3 regions of the Actinomadura verrucosospora genome follow, and region 1 is predicted to be linked to each of the others. Evidence: riboswitches for the same ligand, from Rfam matches in the RefSeq annotation. Region 1 holds a riboswitch; each other region holds the start of a gene.

The links. Region 1 has a riboswitch for cyclic di-AMP ahead of ABD944_RS07810 (CHAP domain-containing protein). Riboswitches for the same ligand answer to the same signal wherever they lie in the genome.
Region 2: linked by a shared signal. The riboswitch ahead of ABD944_RS30370 (NlpC/P60 family protein) and the one ahead of ABD944_RS07810 (CHAP domain-containing protein) in region 1 are both predicted to bind cyclic di-AMP.
Region 3: linked by a shared signal. The riboswitch ahead of ABD944_RS04025 (CHAP domain-containing protein) and the one ahead of ABD944_RS07810 (CHAP domain-containing protein) in region 1 are both predicted to bind cyclic di-AMP.

The regions. Positions count from the first base shown of each region.
Region 1 covers NZ_BAABEV010000005.1:96,295-106,025, forward strand. Annotated here, with positions in the region: gene ABD944_RS07800 (haloacid dehalogenase type II) at 1-574, opposite strand, end outside; gene ABD944_RS07805 (RlpA-like double-psi beta-barrel domain-containing protein) at 741-1,460, opposite strand; gene ABD944_RS07810 (CHAP domain-containing protein) at 1,653-2,330, opposite strand; cyclic di-AMP (ydaO/yuaA leader) riboswitch at 2,345-2,495, opposite strand; gene ABD944_RS07815 (DsbA family oxidoreductase) at 2,829-3,455, opposite strand; gene ABD944_RS07820 (TetR/AcrR family transcriptional regulator) at 3,569-4,168, shown strand; gene ABD944_RS07825 (LysE family translocator) at 4,270-4,893, opposite strand; gene ABD944_RS07830 (LysR family transcriptional regulator) at 5,004-5,945, shown strand; gene ABD944_RS07835 (HXXEE domain-containing protein) at 6,027-6,539, opposite strand; gene ABD944_RS07840 (TetR/AcrR family transcriptional regulator) at 6,585-7,232, shown strand; gene ABD944_RS07845 (tetratricopeptide repeat protein) at 7,518-8,924, shown strand; gene ABD944_RS07850 (carboxymuconolactone decarboxylase family protein) at 9,651-9,731, shown strand, end outside.
Region 2 covers NZ_BAABEV010000035.1:76,176-85,906, forward strand. Annotated here, with positions in the region: gene ABD944_RS30360 (cobalamin-independent methionine synthase II family protein) at 1-351, shown strand, start outside; gene ABD944_RS30365 (MFS transporter) at 573-2,048, opposite strand; cyclic di-AMP (ydaO/yuaA leader) riboswitch at 2,392-2,529, shown strand; gene ABD944_RS30370 (NlpC/P60 family protein) at 2,539-3,273, shown strand; gene hpnH (adenosyl-hopene transferase HpnH) at 3,343-4,347, opposite strand; gene shc (squalene--hopene cyclase) at 4,409-6,274, opposite strand; gene ABD944_RS30385 (polyprenyl synthetase family protein) at 6,307-7,314, opposite strand; gene hpnE (hydroxysqualene dehydroxylase HpnE) at 7,311-8,714, opposite strand; partial or broken gene ABD944_RS30395 (squalene/phytoene synthase family protein) at 8,711-9,346, opposite strand; partial or broken gene ABD944_RS30400 (squalene/phytoene synthase family protein) at 9,429-9,560, opposite strand; gene hpnC (squalene synthase HpnC) at 9,561-9,731, opposite strand, start outside.
Region 3 covers NZ_BAABEV010000002.1:356,809-366,539, reverse strand. Annotated here, with positions in the region: gene ABD944_RS04035 (glycosyltransferase) at 1-838, opposite strand, end outside; gene ABD944_RS04030 (bifunctional glycosyltransferase/CDP-glycerol:glycerophosphate glycerophosphotransferase) at 835-3,711, opposite strand; gene ABD944_RS04025 (CHAP domain-containing protein) at 3,917-4,684, opposite strand; cyclic di-AMP (ydaO/yuaA leader) riboswitch at 4,697-4,849, opposite strand; gene ABD944_RS04020 (PP2C family protein-serine/threonine phosphatase) at 5,318-7,210, opposite strand; gene ABD944_RS04015 (hypothetical protein) at 7,395-8,156, opposite strand; tRNA gene ABD944_RS04010 (tRNA-Pro) at 8,364-8,437, shown strand; gene ABD944_RS04005 (phosphotransferase) at 8,788-9,468, shown strand; gene ABD944_RS04000 (DUF397 domain-containing protein) at 9,554-9,727, opposite strand; gene ABD944_RS03995 (helix-turn-helix domain-containing protein) at 9,718-9,731, opposite strand, start outside.

The DNA.
Region 1 (9,731 bases):
CGGTGGCGAGCCCGGCTCCCCTGGCGCCGTCGATGTCCCACTTGTGCGCGGCGACCATCAGCACCTCCGCCGGTTCCACGTCCAGCAGCCGCACTGCTGTCAGGTACGCCTCCGGCTCGGGCTTGTACGTGCGGGCGAGCTCCGCCGACAGGATGCAGTCGAACGGCAGCCCCGCCCCCTTGACCAGGTGCGTCAGCAGGGCGAACCCGCCGTTGGACAGCGCCGCCACCACGCGGCTCTCCCTCAGGCGTGCCAGGCCGTCCACCGAGTCGTCCCACGCGGGCAGGCGATGCCAGGCCCGGACGAGCCGCCGCCGTGCGGTCTCGTCGAAGGCGTCAGCAACGCCGTGCAGCTCCAGCAGCTCGTCCAGCGACTCCCGGTGCAGCGTGTCGAGGTACACCCACTCCCGCTCTCCGCTGCTGACCCGCTGCATGGACGGGAGGTACCGCTCGCGCCATTGGTCGGCGAAGGCCTCGCTCTCCAACGCGACACCGCACTCCGCAGCGATCGCCGCCACCTGGCCGGCGACCCCTGTCCGCCAGTCGACGGTCGTCCCGAAGATGTCGCAGGTCACTACCTGGATCGCTCTGACGTCTAATCCCACTGGCACTCCCTCGCCCAGGAGCGCCCGGCTGGCGCCCCACCCCAGTCCTACCCCGGACGTGACAGACCCCGCCCTCGTCCGAAGACGGGAGCGGGGTCCGTGGTGAGGCCAGGAGGGGTCACCCGGTCGGGCCTGATCAGCCGAGGGGCTTCGGGGCGCCCTTCTTGCCGGCGCCGTGGCCCCAGGACAGGATCTCGTACTTGACGCCCTTCAGGTGGCCCGCCGAGGTGCCCGTGTCGTACTTGCTCCGCGGCTTCTTGCCGTCCACCAGGTGGCGGAAGGTGTAGGTGTCGAGGTCGAGCATGACGCCGCGGTGCGACGGCTCGCCCGGCCCGCGGTCCCCGACGAAGCCGGTGACGCTGCGCCCCTTGTAGGTGACCTTCACCTTGGTGTGCATGGGCCAGCTCGGGCTGGCGAACAGGCCCTTCTGCATCGGCTTGCCGCCCGCCGGGGCGCCCGTGTCGCCGTTCACGCCCGAGCCGTCGTCCCAGAAGTAGGACGCCTTGGTGCTGCCCGACAGGACGGCGTGGCGCTTCGGTGCGACCTTGGCGGTGCCGTGGTGGGTGGCCTTCGCGGCGGGCTGCCCCACCTGCTGGCCGGTCACCTTTCCGGTCACCTGCTTTCCGGTGACCGGCTGTCCGGTCACCTTGTGCCCGCTCAGCTGTTGTCCGGTGACCAGCTGTCCGGTCATCTTGTGGCCGGTGACCTGCTGCCCGGCCACCTGCTGTCCGATGACCTTGTGCGACATCGGCTCGTCGGCCTGGGCCCCGTGGGAGGTCCCGGCCGCCACGCCCGCGGCCAGCAGGCCCGCGAGAGCGGTACCGATCAGGGCGGTGTCGATGGCTCGCTTCTGCATGTTCATCCTTTGCTCGGTGGTCCGGGGCGCCGGGTCACGGCTTCGGCTAGTCGGGGGCTCGCCGTTCGGGCATGACGGATCCGGCGCACGGCACGTGGGCGTGCTCGCGACGTGGGTGTGATCGCGGAGGGATGGAGAAGGGGGAGGCACCACTGGACGGTGCGGGGCAACGGGCCGCTCAGCGGCCCTGGCTCACCGGTACTGGGGGTAGCCGTAGCCGGCGACGGTGGACGTGTCGCGGACCTTCTTCTTCACCGCGTCACCGGTGTTGCCCTCGATGGTGTTGATGGTGCCGTCGTGGTTGTCCTTGACGACGATGCCGACGTGCTCGACGCCCTTGATGCCGCCGCCGTTCCAGGCGAAGAAGACCACGGCGCCGGGCTTCGGGGTCTGGCCGAAGCGGCCGGTCTTCTTGAACCACTTGGCGTGGCTGACGGTGTAGGCGTCGGCGCCCATGCCCTTGGTGCCGGTGTGCTGGCCCAGCCAGGACACGAACATGTCGCACCAGGACTGGCCCTTGTAGACCGAGGCGCTCTTGGAACCGATGCGGTGGGCGTTCTGCTCGCCCAGCGGCGAGCCGACGTACCAGTCGTTGAACTTGCTGTTGCCCGAGGCGTCCTCGTGGGTGCCGATCTGCGTGCGGGCGAGCTTGATGACGTCCTGCGCGGAGGCGCCGGCGGTGGCGGTCTTCGCGCCGTTGGCGCCGGCCTGGGGCGCGGCGGCGACGTGCGCGGTGTTCGCGGGCTTGGTGTCCGCATGGGCGGACGGGGCCAGGGAGGCGAAGCCGAAAGCGCTCGCCAGGGAGAGGACGGCTCCGGCGGCGAAGCGGGTGCCCATGCGCTTGGTCAGGTCGAAAGTACGAGCGGTCATGCGAAGGTTCTCCTGAGGTCTTCCAGTCCGCCTACCGGGTTAGCTGTCGGGTTCGGGCATGGAAGTGGCCCTACCGCGACCCCGCGCAAGGCGGGAGTGCGGATTCACCCCGGTGTTTCGGTGGGTCCCCGGCTCCGCTCGGCCAGTGATCGGCGCTCTGCGGACTCGGCGGCGGACGTGCCTTGATCGGCCGTCCTGATGATCAGGGACTCGATGCGCCCGTCACGATCTGGTCGGGCGCTCCGGACGGGCTTTCCCGTCGGTCACACACCCACAACAGGTTCAAGCGGCCCCATATTTCGTCAAGCACACCCCAAAGACGCCGCTGACCTGTAAAGACTCCCCAAAGCGCCCTCAACGCAAGGGCTGCGGTCCAGTCAAGTCGACCCAAGATTTCTGGTCGCCACCTCGCCCCAACGGGAGACGATCACCCCCGAGCGCGCCCCCACCCGCGGGCTGGTCATCAAGGTGCCCAAGTTCACGACCGACCAGGACGCGTCATAGTCGCACCGGAGCCGGGCGCGGATGCGTGGTCCTGCTGGAGCGCCAGCGCGGTGAGTCGGCCCTCATCAACTCACCCTTCAGCGCGGCGAGTGACACGGCTCCGACCAGGACCGTCCCGTCGGGAAACCGGAAGACCGGCACTCGCGGGCCGGACACGCGAGCGGACCGAGCCGGTTCCGCGTGGGGCCGCTCGCCGTCCCACCTGACGCCGGTCGCGGACGCCAAGCCCCGCAGCACGTTGACGTCGCCGATGTCCAGACCGTCACTGAAGTAGGCGCGGTAAAGACGGGCGGTCATGTCCTCGGCGGTGCCGTGCGCGGCCGCCAGCGCGATGAGCCGGTGGGCGTCGGCGGTGCGGGCGGGCACGATCCGGTCGAGGTTCACCACCAGGCCGTCGACCGCCGCCGCCCGTGCGATCTGCTCGACCCGCGCGGTGGGCGCGAGAGGGAAATGGCCGCGGCTCGGCGGCGGTTCCGCCGCGGAACCCGCGGTCTGGTACGGCCTGAAGACGACCTCCAGTTCGCCGCCACCCGCACGGTGCTCCTCGGCGGCCCGCTGGAAGCGGGCGTAGCCGAGCGCCGACCAGACGCAGGCGATGTCGTGGGTGAACTCAACTTTCATGGGTTCGTCCTTCGATGGCGGCACGGATCGTTCCGTGCCGCCTCAGCATGCCCGCCGTCGCTCGCCGCGTCAATACGGAACGTTCCGTGCCGCCTGAGGGCTATGCTGTCCCCATGTCACCCAGACGTCCTGAGCGCCGAAGTGAAGAGGCCGCCAACGCCGTCATCAAGGCCGCCATGGACCTGTGCCAGGAGGTCGGGTACCGCAAGGTCAGCATCGAGGGCATCGCCGCCCGCGCCGGCGTCGGCAAGAACACGATCTACCGCTGGTGGCCGTCCAAGGCGGCCGTGCTGCTGGACGGCCTGCTGTCCACCTGGAAGATGGACGCGACCTTCCCCGACACCGGTGACTTCGTCGCGGACATCAAGACGCAGATGGCGGCGGCCTCGCGCATCCTCGGCGACCCGCACGTCTTCCCGCACTACCGCGCACTGATCGGCGAGGCCCAGCACGACCCGGACCTCCACCAGGCCTTGTGGGACAACTTCATCGGTCACCTGGCGGGCGCCGCGGCCGACCGCATCCGCGTAGCGCAGCGCAAGGGCCAGGTCCGCGCCGACGCCGACCCGGTCCTCGTCACCGAACTGCTCTACGGCGCCGCCTACTACCGCCGCCTGCTCACCCCGCGCACGGCCGACGCCGAGCACGTCAACGCCATCGTCGACCTCGCAATGACCGGCCTCGCCCCACCGGCCGACACCTCCACTCAGTAGCACGCCTCACCGCTTCTGGGCGCCCCTGCACATGCCGCCCGCGCAGGTGCTCACGGTTTGCGGCGGGCGAGCAGGGCCCGCGGACCTGACCGGGCCAGCCCTCAGACACCTACTGCCACCGCAGCGCCCAGCGCCAGCAGGACGGCACCGGTGGTCATGCTGAGCCCCCGCAGGACGGTCGGCTGCGACACCAGTGCGCGCCCTCGGCTGACGGCCCAGGTGAGCAGCATGTACCAGGAGGCGCTGACGAGCGCCCACAGGGCTCCCAAGGCGACGGTCGACAGGAACACCGGGCCTTCCTCGGTCACGAACTGGGGCAGCACCGAGATGGCGAACACTCCCGCCTTGGGGTTGCCGAGGTTGGTGATCAGGCCGGTGAGGTATCCACCCGTGAAGCCGGTGCGGCGCCCGTCCTGCTCGGGCGGACGGGGGGACCCGACCGTGAGCGCGGCCCGGAGCGTCTTCACCCCGAGGATCATCAGCACGATGCCGCCGGCGATCCGGAGCACCGCGTACGCGGTGGGGCTGGCCAGCAGGACGGCGGACAGCCCGGCCGCGGCGGCCGTCGACCACAGCAGGAAGCCGCTGGCATTGCCCGCGAGCGTGCCGTGGAGCGCAGGCCTGCCACCTTCCAGTACCTGCCGGATCATCAGCGCTTGACTCGCGCCGGGCAGCATCGCCAGCAACAAGGTGGTGATGACGAAGGCAGGCACATGCGTGGGCATGGGAACGAACCCCTTCCGGGGATTGCGGCCGACGGGTGTGCCATCAGGCTTCCTCGCTCCGCGCCCCTAAGGGAAGTTAAAAGAGAAGGGTGCAGCGTTAGCATTGGTGAATGCTGGTGGACCCGGGGCAACTGCGGCTTCTCGCCCTGATCGAGCGGCACGGCTCCCTGACGGCGGCGGCCCACGCACTCCGGCTCACGCCCGCGGCGGTCACCCAGCAGGTGGCCAAGGCCGAGCGCGACTGGCAGGTCCCCCTGGTCATTCGTGGCCCTCGCGGAGCGACGCTCACCGCGGCCGGTGCGCTGCTCGCCTCCCACGGCCGGACCGTGGAGCAGGCATCGGACCAGGCCGAGGCGGAACTGGCCGCACTGCTCGGCCACCTCTCGCTCCGCCTGCGGATCGGGACGTTCCAGGCGGCCGCCCTGCACCTGCTGCCACCAGCCCTGACGGCCCTGCGCCACCGCCACCCGGCCGCCGACGTCTCCGTCATCGACGTGGTGTCCGGGCGCGGAGCGGACGAGATCAGCGCGGGGAACCTGGACGTGGCCATCGTCGCGTCCTGGGACACGCCGCTCGCGCCGCCCCCGCACCTACGGGCGCACTCGCTCCTGGTGGACCCGATGGTCGTGGTCCTCCCCGACGACCACCCACTGGCCACCGGGCAGCCCGCGGACACCGAACTCCACCTGGAACAACTGCGCGACGAATCATGGGTCTCCATCCTGGCCGGCCATGCCGCCCGCGAACAGTTCCACAACGCCGCCCGCAAGGCCGGCTTCACCCCCACCGTGCGGTTCGAGACCGAGTCCTACGACGTCGCCCAAGCCCTGGTCGGCACAGGCATCGCCGTGGCCCTGGTGTCACGCCTGGCCCTGGCCCACGTCCCCGGCACCACCCATCGCGAACTGACCCACCCCAAGCCCTACCGCCACCTCTACGCCGTGACCAGAACCGACGCCAGCCTCACCCCACTCGCGGACATGCTCATCGACCTCCTCCGCGATGTCGCCCGCGACATCACCGCCACCTGGGCCACCCCGCACGGCGCCTGAAAAGCCCCGTTCTAAATCGATCACGACCCCCTCCTGGCTCGGAAGACCTCCCCGGCGGACCTGAGCGGGGTGTCGGGCCGCTCAGCCAGAGCGCTTCTTCTCGCGGGTCGAGGTCAGCAGGTCGGCTCCGGTGTGGACGGCCATCAGGGTCGCGGGGAGCAGGATCGCGGCGTCGCGGAGTGTCCGCGCCGGGTCGCGGCGAACGCCTGCGCGGCCGAGCGCGCGCCAAGCCCACAGGGAGAACGGCACGACGATCGTGGGTGCTGTGGCGACACCCGGGGTGTAGCCGCGTTGCCTGACGCTCAAAGCCAGGTGTCCGAGCCCGTGCACGCCGAACCCGGCCAATGCGGCCTGATAGAGCCGGGACCTCCCGCCGGTCCGCGCGCCGTCCACCGTGGCGGCGAGCATGAAGGCGCCCATGAGAGCGATGGCCGTGCGGGCGTGCGCCGTGGAGACCTCGCGACGCAGCCACACCGGTCCCGGAGCGCCGCCGCCCGCGTTCTTCCGCGACCAGGGAGCCATGGTGAACCACTCTTCGGCGTCGTTGGCCGCCCAAGCCAGCAGCAGCCCCCAGGTCACGCTCTTACGGATCATCCTCGCCTCCCTTTACGTTACGAGTCGTACTGTAATATTTCTGAAATGAGCGAGGAGCGCAAGGGCGCCGCAGGACGCCGCGGCCGGCCGCGCAGCGCCGACGTCGACCGCGCCGTCACCGCGGCGACGATCGAACTACTGGCCGAACAGGGATACGCGAAGCTGACGATCGAGGCGGTCGCCGCGCGCGCGGGGGTGGGCCGGCCGGCGGTGTACCGGCGCTGGCCGACCAAGGACGACCTGGTGGTCCACGCCCTGGTCGAACAGGTGCCGCCGCTGGCCGTTCCGGACACCGGCGACGTGCTGCGCGATCTGAAGGAACTGTCCGCCGGGTTCGCGCTCCGGCTGGCCGGCTCCCCGCTCGGTCGGACCGTCCTTGCCGTGCACGCTGAAGCGGGCCGTCGGCCCGACCTCGCCGAAGCGCTACGACACCACTACCTGAACCCCAGGAACGCCACCATCCGCGCCTTGATCGAACGCGGCCTGGCCGAGGGCCGCCTCAACCCCGCACTCGCCCCCGACACGGTCCGCGACCTGGTCTTCGGCCCCCTGATCTACCACTGGCTCGTCACCGGCCACCTCTCGACCGCCACAGCGAACACCCTCGCCGACGCCGCGTGCGCCGCGGTCAGCCGCACCTTCCCCTCGCCAGATCGAGCCGGCGGCTCCACCGACACGCCTGGCCGTCCGTAGGAACCATCTACAGAGCTCGGCGGCGTGGGGACGGCCGGTCGGCGGTTGCCCGGGTGGAAGGACGCATGCAAGGCTGAATCGTCTTGCGCCGCCTGCGACGACCACGAAGCCGCGCGGCACGAGGAACCGGGCCACGCCGGGTCCCCTCTCTGTTGAAACGACCGACAAAGGGACACCAGTGACTGATCACGCACGGGGGACGGCCCCCTGGCACGGCCGCATCGAGCAGGTCCGCGGCGCCGACCTGGACCCCGACACCGCACACGTCGAACGTCCGACGGAGACATGACGGCCATGAAGACGGACGAGCACGGGCTGGCCATCGGGGCGGGCAGCCGCACCGCGGTCGAGCACTACGACTACGCCGTCCATGAGCTGCTGCACTTCCGCCCGGAGGTGGACGCCGAAGCGAAGCGGGCACTCGAAGCGGATCCCGACTTCCCGCTGGGCAACGTCCTGTCGGCGTACCTCGGGCTTCTGGCCACCGAGCCCGAAGGCGCGCGGGCCGCGGCGGAGCGGTTCCGGCTCTTCCGGTCGCGCGTGGACGGCTCCGGGCTCCTTCCCCGCGAGCGGGCCCACGTCGCGGCGCTGGAACGCCTGGTGAAGGGCGACTTCCCCGGCTGCGGCCGCCTGCTTGGCCAGATCAGCGAGGAGTACCCGCGGGACGTCCTCGCGCTGTTCGTCGGCCACCAGGTCGACTACTTCACCGGGGACGCCCGCGCACTGCGCGACCGGGTCGGTGGTGCGCTGACGGCATGGAGCGAGTCCGACCGGCATTTCGGCCAGTTGCTCGGCATGTACGCCTTCGGGTTGGAGGAGGCAGGGCACTACGACCGATCGGAGGAGGTCGGCCTGCGCGCGGTCGGGCTCGACCCGAAGGACGTGTGGGGCATCCACGCGGTCGTCCACACCTACGAGATGCAGGGCCGGTTCCGGCGAGGCATCGCCTACATGGACGAACGGACGACCGACTGGTCGACCGGCACGTTCTTCAACGTGCACGCGTGGTGGCACTATGCGCTCTACGCACTGGAGGCCGGAGACACGGCCCGTGCCTTGGAGATCTACGACGCCGTGCTCCACGGCCCGGAGTCGACAGGCACCGCGATGGAGCTGCTGGACGCCGCCGCACTGCTCTGGCGCCTGCTTCTCGAAGGCGATGACCAGACCGCGAGGTGGAACGCCTTGGCCGACGCCTGGGCGTCCAAGGCCGAGGAGCCGTTCTACGCGTTCAACGACATGCACGCGGTGATGTCCTTCGTCGGCGCCGGCCGCTTTGGCGACGCCGACCGGTTGATCGCCGACCGCGAGGCCTACCTGGCCGCTCCCCTGCCCGACGTCACCAACCAGGCGATGACCGCACGCGTCGGCCTTCCGGTCTGCCGCGCTCTGGTGGCCTTCGGCCGCGGCGACCACAGCGCCGCCGTCGACCTCCTCGCTCCCATCCGGCACCAGGTCAACGAATTCGGCGGCAGCCACGCGCAGCGCGACGCGGTGCAGAAGACCCTGCTGGAGGCCGCCCTCCGCTCCGGCCGCCTCGATCTGGCCCGCGTCCTGGTCAGCGAGCGGATCAGCATACGACCCGCCAGCCCGTTCAACTGGCTCAAGCACGCCGACGTCGCCGAAGCCCTCGGCGACGCGGCCACGGCGTCCACCGCCCGATCGCACGCGGCGAAGCTGCGCCGGCCCTGAGCTCCCGGCCGACGCGGGCCTCCCCCGCCACCGGCTCGGACCCACGATCAGCCCCCAAGTCGTACCCGAGGTGCTCGCAGACGTACTCGCGCAGGTCGCAACTGGTCCCCCAAGGGCCGACTGGCCCTGCCAGAAAACACACCAAACCAACTTGGTGCAATAAACGAGACGGTCGAGCGAATTTCGGTCGATCAGTTCCCTAATATCGCGGCGTCCGCACCATTGGGGACTCGTTGACGTCGGAGGAAACCGCCCTCCAACGCCGACGCCGCCGAGCTAATCGGCCTCATCGGGGATCTCATTCGGTCGCTGATCGAACATACGAGGCATCTTCGGGACCTGGAGGTCACCGAACACTGGGAGGGATCGTCGCAGCTTAAAGCCCTGGACGGCGTGTACAGCACCTGAAGCAGTACACGACGAGCGGCAGGCCGAAAAGGGGCCAGGTAACCACGAGCACCTCGCGGCCGAGCGCCAGCACGCCGAGCCCTGAAGCACCCGCGGAGAGAGGTGACCGCGCAAATGAGTGACGGTGCGCAGGCCGCGCATGGTCGCCCCGCATGGGCGGTGAGGAGGGACCCGCCTGCCTAATGCGCTTCGCGAAAGCCGAATGCCAGCATGGCCGGATCTGACACCTTTTGCCCCCTGCCCTGGGCCCGCCCGATGCGAGACACTTCCTTGTGCACGGAGAGCGAATCCCTGACGTGGACAACGTTTGGAGAACCGATGCCGCATATCGCCCTGGGGAACGACGCGTCCGGAATCATCTCGCTGTTCGCCTACCGGCCCGAGACCGCTCGCCCGATG
Region 2 (9,731 bases), on a different contig from region 1:
CTGCTGCCCAAGCTGTTCCAGCTCAGGGCCGGCAACTTCTACCTCCAGCTGGCCAGCGAGCCCGACCCCGACCGGATCCTGGCCATCGTCGCCGAGCACCTGCCCGCCGACGCCCGCGTCTTCGTCGGCGTCGTCGACCCCATCGACCCCCGCGTCGAGACGCCCGAGGAGATCCGCGACCGCGTCCTCGCCGCGGCCCGCCACCTCCCCGTCGACCGCCTCGGCACCTGCGACGACTGCGGGTTCTCACCGTTCGCCGACGACACCTCCACGTCCCGCGACACGGCCTTCGCGAAGATCGCCGCCCGCGTGGAGGGCACCGCCCTCGCCGCCGCCGAACTCGGCGTCTGACCCGCCGCCCGTCTCCGCCGCCACACCCTCGCACCCTCGGACCCGATGGCACGCCCGCGGCCGCCGCCGCAGACGGCCTGGTCCGCTGACGGCGGTGCGGGGGTGGGGCGGCCCGTCCACCTCCAAGCGCCGCGTCCGGGCGGCGCGTGGACGGCTCACCACGTGCACCGGCCTCCCCGACGCCGACCCGGCCGTTCCGGCACGGTGGTCGGCCATCGCGGTCACCGGGAGGTGTGGTCGGTGGTCGCGTCCGAGGAGGGCGGGGTCCGGATGAGGAGCATCACCACGACGGCCACGGCGGTCAGGGCCAGCGCCGAGACGGTCGCCCCGGTGGTGTAGCCGTGCACGAGGGCCCCCGCCCGCGAGGCGGCCGGACCGTGCTCGCGCAGGTAGCCCGCGGTCGCGCCGATCGCGACGGTGTTGACGACGGCGGTTCCGATCGAACCGCCCATCTGCGACGCGGCGTTGACGACCGCGGCGGCGACCCCGGCCTCGCGCGGGGAGACGCCCGCGGTCGCCAGTGAGAACGCCGGCGGGAACACGGCGCCCATGCCGATCCCGAGCAGGACCTCGACCGGGACGACGGCGGTGGCGTAGCCGCTGCCCGCGTCGAGCCGGGTCAGGGCGGCCAGCCCGGCCGCGGCGATGAGCAGGCCGGCGGAGATCAGCAGCCGGGCGGGCACCCGCCGGGTGAGCCGGGCGCCGACGAGGTAGCCGCTCGCGGAGTTCGCGACGGCCATCGGCAGGAACGCCAGCCCGGTGCGCATCGGGGAGAAGTGCGCGACCACCTGGAGGTAGTAGGTGAGCGTGAGGAAGACCCCGAAGGCGCCGACGACCGCGGTGGCCACCGCGAGGTAGGCGCCGGCCCGGCCCCGGTCGGCGAGGATCCGCAGCGGCAGCAGCGGCGCGGCGTGCCTGGCCTGGCGCACGGCGAACAGGGCGAGCGCCAGGCCGCCGACCGCGAGCGGCGCGGTGGTCCGCCAGGCGTCCCAGCCGTGCGGGGCGGCCTCGCCCGCGCCGTACACGACGGCCGCCAGGCCGCCGGTGACGAGGACGGCGGAGATCCAGTCGACGCGCGCCCCGGGGAACGCCGGCGGCGCGGGAAGGACGATCCGTCCCGCCACCGACGCGGCCGCGGCGATGGCGACGTTGACGTAGAGGCACCAGCGCCAGTCGGCGTACTGGGTCAGCGCGCCGCCGAGCAGCAGCCCGACCGCCGCGCCGCTGCTCGCCACGGCGCCGTAGACGCCGAACGCCTTCGCGCGCTCCCTGGGCTCGGTGAACGTCACCGCCAGCAGCGACAGGGCGGTGGGCGCGAGCAGCGCGGCGAACGCCCCCTGCAGGGCGCGCCCGACCACGAGGACCCCGAAGCCGGGCGCGGCCCCGGCGATCATCGAGGCGACGGCGAACCCGGCCAGCCCGGCCAGGAAGCTGCGGCGCCGCCCGACCAGGTCGGCGATCCGGCCGCCGAGCAGGAGCAGCCCGGCGAAGGACAGGGTGTACGCGGTGATCACCCACTGCCGGTCGGCGTCGCCGAAGCCGAGCGCGTGCTGGGCCGTCGGCAGCGCGATGTTCACGATGGTGGCGTCGAGCGCGATCATCAGCTGCGCGACGGCGATGACGACCAGCGCCGCCCAGCGCCGGTTCGGGACGGCCGCGGACGGACCGGACGCGGTGCGCGCCGGGATGGCGGTCATGGAACCCACCTCCTCTAAGTGAAGGGTTCTCCTCCGGATACTAACTGGAGGTTTCTCCTCCGTCTAGAGGCGCATCGGGCCCGGATCGCCTCCCCGGCACGCCCACAACGGCGGCAGGCGACGGCCGGGGTGCCGGGTCGGCACGGCACTGAGCTGCGGAATCATCGCCCGCGACCTTGCCGTCTCTTGGTGATTTCAGTAGCTTTGCCCCTTCAAGACGCCTTCCAGGCGTTTTGTCCCACCGCGGGGTTTCCGAGCGCGGTGGGGCGGGGTGCCGTCCCCGCGCGACAAGGCCCGAGATCCCTCATCGATCGGGCCCCACATCGTCAGCGCCGCTGTCTCTCAGCGGCACCCGCCGAGTCCGCCGTGGCGCGGAGCCGGGGACCCAACCCGAACTGGGGTGAATCGGCCTGTCAGGCCGTAGGGCGACTTCCACGTCCGAACCCGTCAGCTAACCCGGTAGGCGGCACATGGAAGCAAGGAGCCCCCCTTGAAAGGCAAGCACCTCGACCGGCCGCGCGTTCTGCGGCCCGGCCCCTGGGTCACCGTCACGCTGACGGGCCTCGCCGTCTTCGGCGCGACGGCGGCCATGCCGACGACCCTGCAGCACGCGTCCACCGAAACCGTCGCCGCCGTCCAGACCGTGCCGCAGCAGCGGACCGCGCCGCGGCAGGCGACGCCGCAGGAGCAGGTCAGAGCGCAGGCCCAGGTCCAGAAGGAGTTCAAGGCCCCGGCGAAGGCCGAGCCCTCGGCGAAGACCGAGTCGTCGGCGAAGGCCGAGCCGCGGAAGCAGGCCGCCGCGCCGAAGTCGGACGCGCGGTCCAAGGTCATCGCGCGGGCCAGGACCTGGCATCCGCACACCGGCCGGCGGGTCCCCTACAGCCAGACCAGCACGCACAACGGCTACCGCACCGACTGCTCGGGATACGTGTCCATGGCGCTGGGGCTGCCCAAGCCCGGGACGAACACCGTCGGCCTCACCTCGTCGCGGTACACCGAGCGAATCGCGATGTCCGAGCTGAAGAAGGGCGACCTCGTCATGGACGCCCTCGGCAGCAACACCACCCGGCACGTCGTCATCTTCGAGAAGTGGGCCGACAAGGAGCACTCGTCGTACTGGGCCTACGAGCAGCGCGGCCGGTACGGAACCGACCACCGCGAGCTCGACTACGGGCTCTCCTCGGGCGACGAGTACAAGGCGTACCGGCCGACGTCCCTCACGTAGGCGTCCCTGAAGACGCCCGGCATCGGCGGGACGCCGGTGCCGGGCGGAACGGGCTTGGAGAGAGAGGGGTCAGACCGAGCGGACGGCCCGCAAGGACTCCTTCAGGGAGCCGAGGGTCGAGAAGACGGCCGTGGGTTCGTAGCCGCAGTGGGCCATGCAGTTGGCGCAGCGGGAGTCGCGTCCCCTTCCGTAGGACTCCCAGTCGGTCTCGTCCAGGAGTTCCTGGTAGGTCTGCGCGTAGCCGTCCGACATCAGGTAGCAGGGACGCTGCCAGCCGAAGAGGGAGTAGGACGGGATCGCCCAGGCCGTGCAGGGGAAGTCGACCTTGCCTTCCAGGAAGTCCAGGAACAGGGGCGAGTGGTTGAAGCGCCACCGCTTGCGGTTGCCGTCCCCGAACGCCTTGCGGAACAGCTCCCGCGTCTCCTGGACGCCGAGGAAGTGGTCCTGGTCGGGCGCCTTGTCGTAGGCGTAGCCCGGCGAGATCATCATCTCGTCGACCCGGAGGTCGTCGTTGAGGTAGTTCATGACGTCGATGACGGTCTGCGGCGTGTCCGTGTTGAAGATCGTCGTGTTGGTGGTGACGCGGAACCCCCGCCGCTTGCACTCCCTGACGGCCGCGACGGCGTCGTCGAAGACACCCTCCTTGCACACGGACGCGTCGTGGCGTTCCCGCAGCCCGTCGATGTGCACCGCCCACGCGAAGTACGGCGAGGGCGCGAACTTGTCGATCTTCTTGGGGATGAGCAGCGCGTTCGTGCACAGGAAGACGTACTTCCTGCGGCGGACGAGCTCGTTCACCAGCTCGTCGATCTGCGGGTGCATCAGCGGCTCGCCGCCCGCGATGGAGACCATCGGCGCGCCGCACTCCTCGATGGCGGCGAGGGCCTGCTCGACCGGCATCCGCTTCCTCAGCACGTCGTGCGGGTGCTGGATCTTCCCGCAGCCGGCGCAGGCGAGGTTGCAGGCGAACAGGGGCTCCAGCTCGACGATGAGCGGGAACTTCTCCCGGCCGCGCAGCTTGTTGCGGAGGATGTAGCTTCCGATGCGAAGGCTCTGGCGGAGCGGCATGCTCATGGTGTCGGGACCTCCTCGTGCAGGGTGAACTCGGCGGTCCCGCCCGGTCCGCGCCCCCGCCTCATGCCGCGCCCTCCAGGTAGCGGCCGAGGGCGCTCAGGGGGAAGACCAGGCGGTACAGGTGGTAGTTGATGTAGAAGTCGCCGGGGAAGCCGGTGCCGGTGAACTGCTCCTCGTCCCAGTTGCCGTCCGGGCGCTGGTGGTCGACGAGCCACCGCACGCCGGCCTCCACGGCAGGGGTGCGCTCGCCCGCGGCGAGCAGCGCCAGCAGTGCCCAGGCCGTCTGCGACGGGGTGGACTCGCCCCGCCCGATCCACGCGGGGTCGTCGTAGGAGCGCAGGTCCTCGCCCCAGCCGCCGTCGGGGTTCTGGTGGTCCTCCAGCCAGACCACGGCGCGCCGGATCGCGGGCTTGCCGGGACGCACCCCGGCCGCGACGAGCGCGGGCACCACGCTTCCCGTGCCGTAGACGTGGTTCGCCCCCCAGCGCCCGAACCACGAGCCGTCCGCCTCCTGCGCCCGGAGCAGCCACACGACGGCGCGCCTGACCACGGCCGACTCCGCGAGGCCCTCCTTGGACAGCGCCTCAACGACGTGGGCGGTGACGTCGGCGGACGGCGGGTCGATGACGGCGCCGAAGTCGCAGAAGGGCAGCTTCGTGCACAGCTCGCGGGTGTTGTCGGCGTCGAAGGCGCCGAAGCCGCCGTCGCGCGAGGCCATCCCCTCCAGCCAGCGGACGGCCCGCCTGATCGGCTCCTCCGCCGCCGGTAAGGCGGCCCGGCGCAGCGCCAGGATCGCCTCGGCGGTGTCGTCGGTGTCGGGGTAGACGTCGTTGTCGAACTCGAACGCCCAGCCGCCCGGCGGGACGTCCGGCCGCTTCACCGCCCAGTCCCCCGGCCCGCGGACCTCCTCGCCGACGATCCATTCGGCGGCCCGCAGCAGGGACGGGTGGTCGGCGGCCACCCCCGCGTCGGCGAGCGCGTTCACGGCGAGGACCGTGTCCCAGACGGGTGACTGGCACGCCTCAAGGCGGCGTCCCTTCCCGTCGCGGATCGTGAAGCGTTCGAGCCCGTCGAGGCCGCGCCTGATGACCGGATGGTCGAGGCCGTAGCCGAGCTCGTGCAGCGCCATCAGCGAGTACACCCACGGCGGCTGGATCCCGCCCCAGCAGCCGTCGGCCTCCTGCCTGGCGACGATCCAGTCGGCGGCCCGGCGCAGCGCCGCCCGGCGCAGCGGGCGCACCGGCCGCCTCTCGTACACGTGCAGGACGCGGTCGAGGGCGTTGAACGCCGCCCCCCAGCCGCGGGCCTCCCGGGCCGGCATCACGCCGCGGCGCAGTTCGGGCAGGTCGAACGGCAGGGCCCGGACCGGGCGCAGCGACCCGAGGATCGTCAGCGGGACGATCGTCTGCCGTGCCCAGCACGCCCAGTCGTAGACGTTCAGGGGGACGCGGCTCGGCAGGTACATCAGCTCGGGCGGCATGACCGGCAGGTCGTCCCAGGACCACTGGCCGAACAGCGCCAGCCAGACGCGGGTGAAGACGCGGCTGCCCTCGATGCCGCCCGCCTCCCGCACGTAGGCCGCGGCCTCGCGCATGTGCGCGGCGTCCACCGGGTCACCGGCGAACCTCAGCGCGACGTACGCCTCGATCGTGGTGGACAGGTCGGCCGGGCCGCCGTGGAAGTTCGCCCACGTGCCGTCGTCGCGCTGCCGGGAGCGGATCCAGCGCGCCGCGTCCTTGGTGTCGGCGTCGGAGCGGATGCCGAGGAACTGGCGGAGCAGCAGGTCCTCGGCGTCCATGGTCACGTTGGTCTCCAGCTCGGCCTTCCACCAGCCCTCGGGCGACTGGAGGCCGATCAGGCGGTCGCGGGCGGCGTCGACGGCGGCGGCGGCCGCGCCGGTGAGTCCGGACACGTCGGTGGTGGTCATGCAGCGCTTCCCTTCTCGCCGGCGCGGCGGGGTCAGTGGTCCCGGGAGGTGACGAACAGGGCGATGTCGCGGAACTCGGCGGCCACGGCGCCGTCCATGCCGGACTCGTCGAGGTGGCGCCCGGCGGCGGCGACGCGGCGGTCGGCCTCGGCGGAGGCCCAGTCGCGCCCGCCCGCCGCCTCGACGAGCCGGGCCGTCTCCCGCAGGGCGTCCTCGGACGGCGTCCCGGGGTCGGCGTACAGCGCGGCGAGCCGCCGCGACTCGGGGCGCCCGGCGTTCAGCGCGTACACCACCGGGAGCGACTTCTTGCGCGCCCGCAGGTCGGCCAGGACGGGCTTGCCGGTCGCGTCCGGGCTGCCCCAGATGCCGAGCAGGTCGTCGACGAGCTGGAACGCGAGGCCCATCTCGGCGCCGAAGCCGGTCAGGTGGGTGACGAGCCGGGCGGGGCCCTCGGCCAGCATCGCCCCGATCGAGCACGCGCAGGCGAGCAGGGCGCCCGTCTTGTCGGCCGCCATCGCCAGGCACTCGTCGAGGGTGACGTCGTCGCGCTGCTCGAACCCGATGTCGAGCGCCTGGCCCGCGATGAGCCGCTGCGTGGCGGCGGTCAGCGCGCGCGCCGCCCAGTGGGCGCCGCGCGTCTGCTGGTCCAGGAGCAGGTTCTCCGACAGCGCCATCAGCGCGTCGCCGCCGAGGATGGCGGCGGACGGGCCGAACACCGTCCAGGCGGCCGGGCGGTGCCGGCGGGTCCGGTCGCCGTCCATGATGTCGTCGTGCAGCAGCGAGAACGCGTGCACGAACTCGACGGCGACGGCGCCGGGCAGCGCCGTCTCCTCGGACGCGCCGGCGGCCCGCGCGGACAGCAGCGCCAGCGCGGGGCGCAGCGCCTTGCCGCCCGCGGCGGCGGGCTCCCCGTTCTCGTCGGTCCAGCCGAGGTGGTAGGCGACGACGCGGCGGGTCCACGGGTCGAGCCGCTCCGCGGACGCGCGCATGGCCTGGTCGACCAGGGCGCGCCCGCCGGTGATCGAGGTCGGGACGGTCATCGGCCGCTCACCCCGTCCGGGGCCGTCCGGCGCAGGTGGCGGCGGACGAGCCGGGCCGCGGTCAGGCCGCTGCGCACGGCTCCCTCCATCGTGTCCGGCCAGCCCGTGTCCGTCCACGCGCCGGCGAGGAACAGCCACGGCAGCCGGGTCGCGGACGCGGGGCGCAGCGCCTCGCTGCCGGGGCTCTGGCGGAACGTCGCGTGCCGCTCCCGCGTCACGAAGAAGTCGGTGACGCGGGCGCGCCGCGCGGCCGGGAACAGCCGCTCCATCTCGGCGAGGTAGACCGCGCGCAGCGCGGCGGTGGGCGTGTCGACCCAGCGGTCGGCCGCCGAGACCGAGACCGCCAGGTACTGGCCGCCGCCGGTGAGGCCGCTGACCGCGGTGCGGTCGAACACCCACTGGACGGGCGAGCCGACCGCCGCGGCGAACGGCGGGTCGGCGACGTCGACCCGCAGGACGGGACGGTCGTAGACGACGTGGACGTTGACGATCGGGCTGGAGCCGAGGCCGGCCCAGCGCGCCCGGCCGGGGGCCGCCTCCTCGGGGACGAGCGCGGCCGCCGCCCGGTGGGGCACGGCGACCACGACGGCGTCGGCGCCGACCGGGGCGCCGTTCACGACGAGCTTCGGACCGGCGTCGATCGCCGTCACCTTCGCGTTCAGGTGGATCCGGCCGCCGTCCCGCTCGATCCTGGCCGCCGGGAGCGCGCCGTGCAGGTCGCCGAGCGGGACCGCCGGCACGCCGATGTCGGCGGCGTCCGGGCGGCCGAGGAGCGCGGTCCGGCACACGAACGCGGCGGGGCCGAGCGCGGCGCCGTCCAGCCGGGCGTTGAGCGCGGCCGTGACGAACAGCTCCCAGAGCGCCTCGCGCGCCCAGGGCCCCTGCCCGTGCTCGGCGAGCCAGGTGCCCATGCTGATCCGCTCGTGCGACGGGTCGGAGAGGTCGAGGCGGTCGAGCGCCAGCGACGCGCCGACCGCCCGCAGCCGGTCGGCCGGCGAGAGCAGCCGGTACCCGGCGAGCGCGGGCAGCAGGTGCAGGGGGCCGGGGGCCTTCACACGGCGGAGCCGTGCAGTGGACACCGCACGGCGGAGCCGTCCGGCCCGGCCGTCCGGGGTCAGGACGCGGACGTCGAAGCGGTCCTGGACGCGGACGCGGTCCAGGGCGTCCAGCCGTGCGAGCAGGCCCCGGTACGCCGAGCAGCACTTCAGGAAGATGTGCTGCCCGTTGTCGACCGTCAGCCCGTCCCGCGAGAACGAGTGGGTGGCGCCGCCGAGCCGGGGACGCGCCTCGTAGATCGTCGCGCGCACCCCCGTCTCCTGGAGCGCCAGCGCGGTGGTGACCCCGGCGAGCCCGCCGCCGACGATCGCGACCTCCGGCGGGGCGCCGTCGCGGGCGCTCACCGGTGGATCCCGGCCATCGCCATGGCGGACACGGTCGCCTTCTCCCAGGTGGGCAGGGACGTCCGCGTCTCCAGCGCGGTCAGCGGGTCGGCCGTGATGCGCCGCAGCAGGTGCCGGTAGATGCCCGCCATCGCACCCGCGCACGCGGCGCTGCGCCGGTCGAGCATGGGCAGCAGCTTCAAGCCGTCGGCGTACCACCGCTCCGCCCGGTCCGCCTCGAAGCGGACGAGGCCCGCCAGCCGGTCGGGGTCGTCGGTCGTCCGGCCCGCCTCGTCGCGCTCCAGGGTGCACCCGAACCGGGCGAGGTCCTTGGCGGGGAGGTAGACGCGGCCGTTCGCCCCGTCCTCCCGGACGTCGCGGAGGATGTTCGTCAGCTGGAGCGCGACGCCGAGCGCGTCGGCGCGCGGCACGGCCGCGGCGGGGTCGGCCGTCCCGAACACGCCGAGCGACAGGCGGCCGACGGCCCCGGCGACGCAGCGGCAGTACCAGAGGAGATCGTCGAAGGTGTCGTAGGTCTCGCCGCGCACGTCGGCCTCGCAGCCGTCGATCAGCTCGCCGAACCCGTCGAGGGGGATCGCGTGGCGGCGGGCGGCGTCGGCCAGCGCGACCAGCACCGGGTCGGAGGGATGGGCACCGGGCTCGGCGAGCCGCGCCCGCTCGGCGGCGAGCTTCGCAAGCCGGTCCGCCGTGGTCGTCGCCGATGTCGTCGATCCGCCGGGCGAACGCGTACACGGCGCTGAGGGCCCGCCGTTTGGGCGGGGGAAGCAGCCGGATCCCGTACGAGAAGTTGCGCGCCTGGGAGCGCACGACGCTCTCGCAGTGCCGGTAGGCGGTGGAAGCGTCCATCTAAGCTGCCCTTCTCCTTCCCATGGTCCGCGACCACTCGGCGAGCAGCCGCACCTTCCTCGGCCGCGGCGGGCCCGGCAGGACGTCGTAGGCGGCGCGCTCCAGCGCGTCGAGGGCGGCGAGGCCGCCCGCGACGTATCCGGCGACGGCGATGCGCGCGAACCCCCGGAG
Region 3 (9,731 bases), on a different contig from region 1:
CGAGCGCCTCCTCGACCTCGCAGACCACGCCCCGGAACTCGACGGAGCCGGACAGCCCGGCGGCGTCCGCCCGCGCCCGCAGGTCCTCCTCGTCCGGACCGCCGCCGTAGACGTGCAGCCGCCAGCCCGGATGCCGTCCGGCGACGCGCTCCCACACCTCCAGCAGCAGGTCCACGCCCTTCTCGTAGGCCAGGCGGCCGACGCAGGCGACGACCGGCAGGTCGAGCGTGGGATGCACGCCGGGCGTGACGTGCAGCGCGTTCGGGATGTGGTCCACGTTGGTCATGCCGTCCCTGGCCCAGGCATCGGCGTCCTCGGCGGTGAGCACCAGCATCCGGTCCGCGCGGGCGTAGAGATCCTTGACCCGCCGGTACCGCGACGACCTCCGGGTCGCCTGGTAGGACTCGTGGCTCATGCCCACGACGCGCAGCCCGGAGGTGTCGGCGAGCCGCACCCACTCCATCGCCCACACCTGCGCCACGATGACGACCGCCCCCGGCCGCGCGGCGGCGAACAGCTCCGACAGGCGCGCCGCGCCGCGCCGCTGGGCGGCCGTCCGCCACAGGTCCCGGGCCCGAGCCGCCGGGTCGAGCCGCTGCAGCGCCTTGCGCGGGCGCCAGGCCATGGCGGGCGGGCCCCACTCCCCGTGCAGCACCTCGACGGCGTAGGAGCCGTCGCGGCCGTGGTGGTACGGCTCCGGCCCCCGCGTGATCCCGACGAGGGTGACGCGGTCGCCGCGCCCGGCCAGCAGCCGCGCCATGTGGTGCGCCCACCGCTGGAGGCCGCCCATCTCGTCGGCGTTGTTGCACACGATGAAGACGTCACGCGGCGCGGTCATGGCGTTTCCCTCCTGCTCGGCGCGGCGGGGAAGTAGCGGTCCACCACCGTCTTCGCGGCGGTGCCGCGTTCGTGCTCGCCGAAGCGCGCGGCGAACGCGCGGCGCCGCCCGGCGTGCTCGGCCCCGGCCGCGTCCAGGCCGGCGAGCGCGGCGACGAGTTCGTCCTCGGTGCGGGTGATCGGCCCCGGAGCGTGCCGCTCCAGGTCGAAGTAGCCGGTGGCGAGGTCCCTGCCCTCCGGGAGGTGCAGCACGATCGGCCGGTCGAGCAGCGCGAAGTCGAACATGATCGAGGAGTGGTCGGTGACGAGGGCGTCCGCCAGCAGCAGGAGCGGCGTCACGTCGGGAACCGCGCCGACGTCCCGCATGACGGCGCGGGCGCCCGGCGGGACGTTCGCCCGGCACAGGTAGTGGGGCCGGACGAGCAGGACGCACTCCTCCCCCAGCTCTCGCGCGAAGACCCCCGGATCCACAGGCGGGTCGAGGAGCCGGACGGGACGCCCCTTCGGCCCGGTGACGTACGTGGGCGCGTACAGGACTGCCCGGCGCCCGTCGTCCAGGCCGAGCGACTCGCGCAGGGCCGCGACCTCGGCGGCCAGCTCCGGGTCGCCGTCCACCCCGTTGACCAGGGGGTCGTTGCGGGGATACCCCACCGGGAGCAGCTCGGAGCGCACGCCGAGGCCGCTGCAGAGCGTCTCGGTGTCGTGCCCGGAGCGCACCAGGAAGCAGTCGAAGCGCTCCACCATCCGCCGCAGCCGCTCCTGGTCGCCCGCGGGCCCCGACTTCATCCGCGGCTGGTCCAGCCCCATCAGCTTGAACGCCGACCCGTGCCAGGTCTGGATGTAGGTGGTCTCGGGACGCTTGCGCAGCCGGTCCGGGAAGCCCTGGTTGTCGATCCAGAACTGGGCCCGCGCGAGCGCCAGGTAGTACGCCCAGGACCCGCGCTTGACGAGCCGGGCGTCGTCGGGGAACCCCTTGGGGGACGAGGCGTACGACCACACGGCCGTCACCGGGCGGCCGGACCTGCGCAGTTCCCGGTAGATGTACTTGGGGTTGTCGGAGTAGTGGCGGCCGAGCTGGCTCTCGAAGACCGCCAGGCCGGCCCGGACGGGCAGCCGGCTCAGCACCCGGTTGAACACGATGATCTTGGTGTTCCGGCCGGTCAGGGTCCGGCGCACCGCCCGGCCCAGCTCCCGGAGCCGGTGCCGGGTCAGCCGTCCCGGGCGGGACAGGGCGGCGCGGCGCGCGGCGGCGCGGGTGAGCCGCGCCCACGGGCTCCCCGCCTCCAGGGCGAACGCCAGGTGCCCGCCCTCGGTGACGTAGGAGCGGAGCCGGTCCCCCGCGAACCGCGTCAGCCGCGGCCGGACGGGCAGCGAGACCCCGCCGAGCGACGGCGACCCGCGCCCCTCGCCGAGCCGGGTGACCACCTCCTCGCCGTCCACCCGGATGCGCAGCCGCACGTCCCAGACGGGGTCGATGAACCCGAGGGGGCGGATCCTGCGGGCGGGGTCGAACTCGGCGCGCCAGGTGAGCCGGTCGCCCTCGTGCCGGACGGACGCGCGGACCCGCCCCTTCCGCGAGCGGCCGCGCCGGTCGCGGAACTCCAGCGTCCCGGCCAGCTCGGCATCCCGCGGGATCCGCTCCAGCGGGTTCAGCACGTGGCCGGCCATGAGCACGCGGCCGCCGCGCGTCTCCAGCCGCGTCACGGTGTTCGCCGGGCGCAGCTCCCGGAGGGGCCGCACGTGGAACCCGAAGGACGTGACGTCTCGGACGCGGCGGCCGAGCGTGCCGCGCGGGCGACCGGCGCCCCAGTAGACCCGCCCGTCCCGCTCCACCAGGCGGGCGCGCAACTCGGGGCGCTTCACGGGGTCGTACTCGGCGGCGGCGAGCGCGCCCGCGTGATCGCCCTCGCGGATCAGGTGCGCGGCGATCGCGGGCAGCGGGTTGGCCTGCTCGAAGACCCGCGGGTCCAGCTCATCCAGGTAGGCGGCGGCCAGGTCGAGGAAGCGCGCCTGGTGGGCCGGGTCGCGGTCGCGCAGGTCGCGCAGGTACAGCACCAGGTCGTGGTTGACGAACTTGACGTCCTTGGCCCGCTGCAGGTCGTAGGCGCCGCGCAACGCGAAGAGCATGTCGATGCGGCGGTGGATCTCCAGCCGGTCGGTGAAGTTGGCCAGGTCGGCGCGCCGGTTGGAGATCGACGGCGCCCGCGTCCGCTCCTTGACCAGCCAGTTGTAGACGCGGTGCGGGATCAGGGCGGTCCGCCCCGCCTCCAGGTAGGCCTCGGCGGTGAACAGCAGGTCCTCGTAGTGCAGCCGCTCGACGAACCGCAGGCCGTGCTCCTCCAGGAAGCCGCGCCGGTAGGCCTTGTTGGTCGAGAGGGTGTCGTAGAGGAGATCGGGTCTCTCGCTCAGCGACCCGTAGACCGCGCTGTGCCGGTAGAGCCACGGGTACCAGGGGCGGATCCGCCCTTTGGCGCCCTCGGGCAGGTCGAGGAAGATCCGGTCGCAGAGCCCCGAGACCACGTCGGCGCCGGTGTCCTCGGCGGCGGCGAGGAGGTTGAGGCAGGCGTGCCGGTCCAGCAGGTCGTCGCTGTCGAGGAACATCACGTACCGGCCGGTGGACTCCTCGATCCCGGTGTTGCGGGGACGGCCGCAGCCGCCGGAGTTGGCCGGCAGGTGGACGGTCCGGACCCGCCCCGGATGGGCCGCGGCGAGCCGGTCGGCGGCCTCGCCCGTCCCGTCGGTGCTCGCGTCGTCGACGATCACCGTCTCGACGCCGCCCAGCGACTGCGCCAGCGTCGAGGCCACCGCCCGCGGAAGCCTGCGGGCGTCGTTGTAGGCGATCACCACCACGCTGACATCCGGGCGCACCGCCATGGGCATCCCCCTCCGCAGACTCCGGCGTGCTGGATTCCTTTCCAGGAACTCCGCACTGAGGTCCAAGAGGGATCAAAGGCTGTCAACGCTTAGCATTACCCACCGTCACCGGAGGGTTTGGGCACAACACCCGGAACGCCAGAAGGCGCCCGGCCTGGAGGCCGGGCGCCTTCGCGAGGCGCGCACCTTCTCGGGACGCGTCGGATCAGCGGGCGTAGTCGGGGTAGCCGTAGCCGACGACCTGCGACTTCTCGCGGACCTTCTTCTGCACCGCGTTGTCGGTGTTGCCCTCGACGGTGGTGATGCTGCCGTCGCCGTTGTCCTTGACGACGATGCCGACGTGGTCGATGTCACCGATGCCGGCCCTGGAGCCGTCCTGCCAGTCGAAGAACACCACGGCGCCCGGCCTGGCCTTGTGGCCCCAGCGGTCGGTCTGCTTGAACCAGCTGGCGTGCTGGACGGTGTAGGCGTCCCAGCCCATGTTCTTGACGCCGGTCTGGGCGCCGAGCCAGGAGACGAACATGTTGCACCACTGGGCGCCGTTGTACTCCTTGACCGAGAAGCCGCCGTCGCGCTTGGCGGTGGCCTTCGCGTGCGGAGTCGAGATGTACCACTTGTGGTACTTGGTCTGACCGCCCTTGCCCTCGTGGACGCCGACCTGCGACTCCGCGAGCTTGATCACTTCGGCGGGCTTGACCGCGTGCGGGGGGACCTTGAAGCCCTCGCGCCGCGCCTCGGCGACGGCGTTCTCGGCCTTCACCGTCTTGGCCCGGGAGGGCTGGTGAGCGGCGGTCCCCTGCTCGGAGACCACCGCCGCCTGGGCGGAGGTCTCGGCGGCCGCGCGGCCGCCGGCGAGGGGGTTGACCACCGAGAGCCCGACCGCGCCCGCCAGGACCGCGCCCACGGCGACGCCGACGGCCTTGTCCTCGGGGGTGAGGCGGTTGAGCGAAAGTCGATCGAAAAGACCGGACATGCAGGGAATCTCCTTGTCTTCCATGGCGCCTACCGGGTTAGCTGACGGATTCGGGCATGGAAGCAGCCCTACGGCGCGACTCTCGGGCGCGCCGATTCACCCCAGAAACGTGGGTCCCCGGCTCCGCTCCGGTCACCGACCGGACGGACTCGGCCTCGCACCGCGGGAGCGGTGCAGGTATACGGATGTTCTCTCTGGCAGATCTTGATGAGGGGGCGCGCGTCGATTGGCGCGCATCGCGTGCGGATACCGCTCCGCGATCCTCGGCCGCGCATGGTGCGGCCGGTGGCAACGCATGGGACGCGCTGCGTGATTCGGGATCGAAGGTACCAACCTTCTCAAGAAAAGCAAACCAGGCATAAAGTAAAGTCTTGCCTGCTCAAAGCCCTCTCAAGAGACTCCCAACACCGGGGCGGCGCCGCCTCTTCCCGATCTTTCTCGAGAGGCGCCCAACCCCTTGCCCGCCGCCCTTACCGAGCCTTCGGGAAAAGGTAAAGAAGATCGAATAGGGGGCGTCGGACGGTCTCCGCCGAGGCGGCCCGCCACCCGGCCGCCCCGCCGGGTGAGGCGCACGTCACACTAGGTGATCTTCGCTGGCCAGGCGTGCCGTCCGTCACCGCGAGGCCCGGACGGTCACTCTACGTAAAGGGCGAACAGCGTGGTGTCGTCCGCCGCCCGGTCGTGCTCCATCCGCGCCAGCACCTCGTCCAGCACCCGGTCGGGACGCGTGGAGGAGTCCCGCAGGATGTGGGTCAGGCGGACGATCCGCTCGTCCAGGTCCGCGTCCCGGCGCTCCACCAGGCCGTCGGTGTAGAGGAAGAGCATGTCGCCCGACGTGAGTCCAGTGGTGATCGTCGTGTACTCCCAGCCGGGCATGGCGCCGAGCATCGGGTCGCGGACCACCTCCAGCGGGGTCGCCCGCCCGTCCCGGACCAGGATCGGCGGCGGATGGCCCGCGCACGTCCACTCCAGGACGTGCCGGGACGGGTCGTAGTGGGCGACGATGGCGGTGCCCGTCGCCGGCGGGTCCATGCCGCCGATCAGCTCGTTCAGCCAGCCGACCAGCCGCCCCGGGCGCTCCCCCGTGCAGGCGAGACCCAGCAGGCCGTTCCGGGTGCGCGCCATCGCCGCCGCCGCCGGCAGCCCGTGCCCGGCAGCGTCCCCGATCGCGAACATCGCCCGCCCGTCCTGGAGGGCCTTGGTCGCGAACCAGTCGCCCCCGATGCGGGCCGTGCTCTCCGCCGCCATGCTGCGGATCGAGGTGCACAGGCCCGGCAGCTGCTCGACCTCGTCCTCGTCCGGCAGGATGGCCCGCCGCAGGGTCACCGCCACGCGCCGCTCCTGGGCCGTCCGCGCCTGCTGGCGCAGCATCTGCCGCCGGGTCTCGGCCAGCGCGCGCTCCACCCCGCGCCGCCGGGTGATGTCCTGCGACACGATGTTGATCGAGACGGGCAGGCCGGACTCGCCGAGCACGGGCTCGGCGAACACCCACAGATGGCGGGGCGTCCCGTCATGGCTGATCACGCGGTGCTCCGCCTCGACCGGTTCACGCCGCGAGAACATGGTCTGGACGGCCTCCTCGACCAGCGGCAGGTCGTCGTCGGCCACGACCTTCGGCAGGTCGTGCGGCATCGGCGGCACCTCGTCGGAAGACAGGCCGTAGTTGGCCAGCATCTGCGGCGTCCAGTCCGCCTCCCCGGTGGCGAGGTCCCACTCCCCGAACCCGATCAGCGCGAGCCGCTCGACCCGCTCCAGCCGCCGCGCGATACGGTCCTCGGCCAGGTGGTACCGCCATGTCACACAGATACCGGTAGGCACCCGCACGCATCGCACACTCATCCGCGACGAGCGGGACAGGCCCCGCTGAGCCGTCGAGTACTGGATCGAGGAACGTTCCAAACGCGTCCCGGACTCCAGCACCCCGACGTAGTCGTCGAACAGGCCGCTGAGCACCGCCCCCGGGTCCGTTCGCAGCAGCCGCAGTCCGGTCAGCTCCTCCCGGCCCCGCCCGAACATGTCCTTGGCGATGCCGTTGAGCTCCGCGAAAAGGAAGTCGACCACGCTGCCGTCCGGCCCCCGCACCGGGACCAGGTGGGCCGCCGAGTCGAGCGCCCCCTCCAGCACCGCCGTCGCCGCCGGGTCGTCGGGTACCCTCGCGAGGATCTCCGCGTCCCCCGCGGTGTCCTCGGCCGTCACCCGGCGCAGGACGTCCTCGGCCTCCGACAGGACCGCCTGGCGCTCCGCGGGCACCTCCTCGGCGCGCGGCGCCCTCCGCCCCGCCACCACGGCCCCCACCGGCCCGGCGCCGCCGTCCTTGACCAGCAGCGACGCCGCCTCGGCCATGTCGATGTCCAGATCGCGCGCGAGCCAGATCAGGTGCTGCAGGGCCTCGCCCGGCGGGACGCCGAGACGCCGGGCCAGCACGACCCGCGCCTCCGCCAGCACGGCCCGGTCACGCGCCGCGCCCCGGAGGTCCTCCACGTCCGCGCCGGGCACCCCGGGCTGCGTGCCTTCCGCTTCCGCCAACCCCGTCCCCCGTTCGGCGTCACCTGCCCCTGGGAGAAAAAAGCTACATACGTCAGTGAGGGACTATTCGCCCATGTCCCTGCAAAGAGGCTAGATCTTTGCCCGGGTTTTCCGTTCACGCCCGAAGCCGACCACTTCCGGTGACCGTCTCAAAACGGACCCGTTCCCCGCCGTGTGACCCACGTCACACCCGCGTCACCTGCCGCGTCAGCGAGGTGATCCGCGCCGCCGCCGTCCCGAACGGAGTCCCCGCCGGATGCAGCGTCAGCACCACCACGATCTTGTCCCCCACGACCCCCGTCGTGTGCAGCACGGGCCGCCCCAGCCCCAGGTCGGGCCGCCACGCCGCCGGCCGCACATGGCACGGCTCCGACGGCGTCTCCCCGAACCCCGACCACCCCTGCTTGACGGCCCACGGCCGCTTCACCGCCCGCGGGATCCCGAACGTCTGGTCGAACCCGTCCGTCCCGCAGGGCGTCGACGCCCGCAACTGCTGGAGCACGAACTCCCGCTGCCCCTCCGGCGCCCGTTCCAGCAGGTACCGGTACATCCGCACCACGTCCCGCGCACTGAGCGCCGTGTACCCCCAGAACCCGGGCTTCTCCGCGGGCGGCGGCGCGGTGTCCTCCAGCCCCATCTTCCGCACCATGCGCTCGATGATCTGCTTCCGCCCGCCCCGCCGCCAGAACTCCGTGGCGGCCCCGTCGTCACTGGACCGCAGCATCGGCACCAGCAGCCGCCGATCGGCCGCCGACACCTCATGCCGATCCATGTAGTCCAGCGCGATGAGGACCTTCACCACCGAGGCCGACCGGAACGTCCGCCGCGTCGCCCGCGCGACCACCACCCGCCCGGCGGCCCGGTCGAACACCTCGTACGAGGCCCGCACACCAACCGGCACCCGCACGACCGGCGCCTTGGACGGCGCCTCCGAAACCCGCGGCACGGACCTCTCCGGCTCAGGACTCCCGCTCACCGCCCGAGCCCCTCCACCGTCCCCGCACCCGCACACCAGCCCCAGGCCCAAGACCCCGGCCAGCACCGCCCGCAAACGCACCATCAGGCCTGCCTACCAGAGATCCGCGCCCCCGTATCTCGGTACGCACGACCCCGCAGACTGCGCTACAGTAATCACGCCCGCTCAAACGGGCACCGGGACGTAGCGCAGTTTGGCAGCGCACTTGACTGGGGGTCAAGGGGTCGTGGGTTCAAATCCCGCCGTCCCGACAAGAAGTACCAGCTCAGAGGCCGTTTCTCCACCACGGAGAACCGGCCTCTTGATCGTTAGTTAGCCGTTCGTTAGCGAACTCGGCCGTCTCCCCCGGCACCCGGACGGTTCACACAGGACCAGAAGACCCGGAACCCGCCAGCGTGCCCTCTCCCCGTGTTCAACCAGGCCAGCCGATCTATCAGGCCTCCAGTCCACCGTGCAGTTCGGCGGTGGGGGTGACGTCGGCGAGGGCCGTGGTAGCGAAAAGGGGCACGTTCCATTGCGAGGAAGCGGTCGCGGCATGCGGAGGACTGGTGCGGTGTCTGAGTTCTCGCTGCCTGGCGGGTTCGTGAGTGGGAGCGTCCGTGTGGGCGACACGGTGCGCCGACGGCCTGCTGCTCGTGCGGAGTTCGCGCACCGGCTGCTGGGGTTGTTGGAGCAGGCCGGCTGGGAAGGCGCCCCTCGGTTTCTGGGGATCGATGGACAAGGGCGGGAAGTGCTGAATTTCCTCGATGGCCACGTGGCTTGGGAACCGGTCCAGACCATCCGGGTCGACAGCGACGAGAGCTTGAGGCGGGTCGCCGAGTTGGTCCGGGAGTTTCACGACCTGACGGCCACGACGGACCTGGCCGGCGATGGTGAGGTGGTGTGCCACAACGACTTGTCGCCGAAGAACACGGTGTACCGGGATTCGGGTGCGGGGATGCGTCCGGTGGCCTTCATCGATTGGGACCTGGCCGCCCCAGGGCGGCGGGTCCATGATGTCGCGCACGTGTGCTGGCAGTACCTGGGGCTTGGACCCGGCATCGTCGATGTCGCGGCAGCGGCTCGGCGAGCGCGGTTGATCTGCGATGCCTATGGACTGGCCGATCGGAGCGAGCTGGTGGATGTGATCTTGTGGTGGCAGGACCGCTGCTGGCGTGGCATCGCGGCCGCTGCCGAAGCTGGCGACCCGGCGATGATCCGTCTTTGTCAGGGTGGCGCCATCGACGAGGTGCAAGCCGCCCATCACTGGGTTCAGCAGCATCGCGCAGAGTTGATGTTGTAAGGGTGGTCCTGGCTTGGCGGCCGTCCACGCGAGGAAGCCCCCGGTCCCTCCCGGGCAGGGCCTTCATCGGTGCCATGTCCGGGCGTTAGCGCTTCAGGATCGCCAGGAGGCTCACGAACTCGTCGCGGCGCAGGGTGAACTTGGCGCCGGCTGGGTCTTTGCTGTCGCGGATGCCCACGGCCTCGCCGAGGTCGGCCAGTTCGACGCAGTTGTCTCCGGCCTCACCGCTGCGCGACGACTTGCGCCAGGTCACATCCATCGCT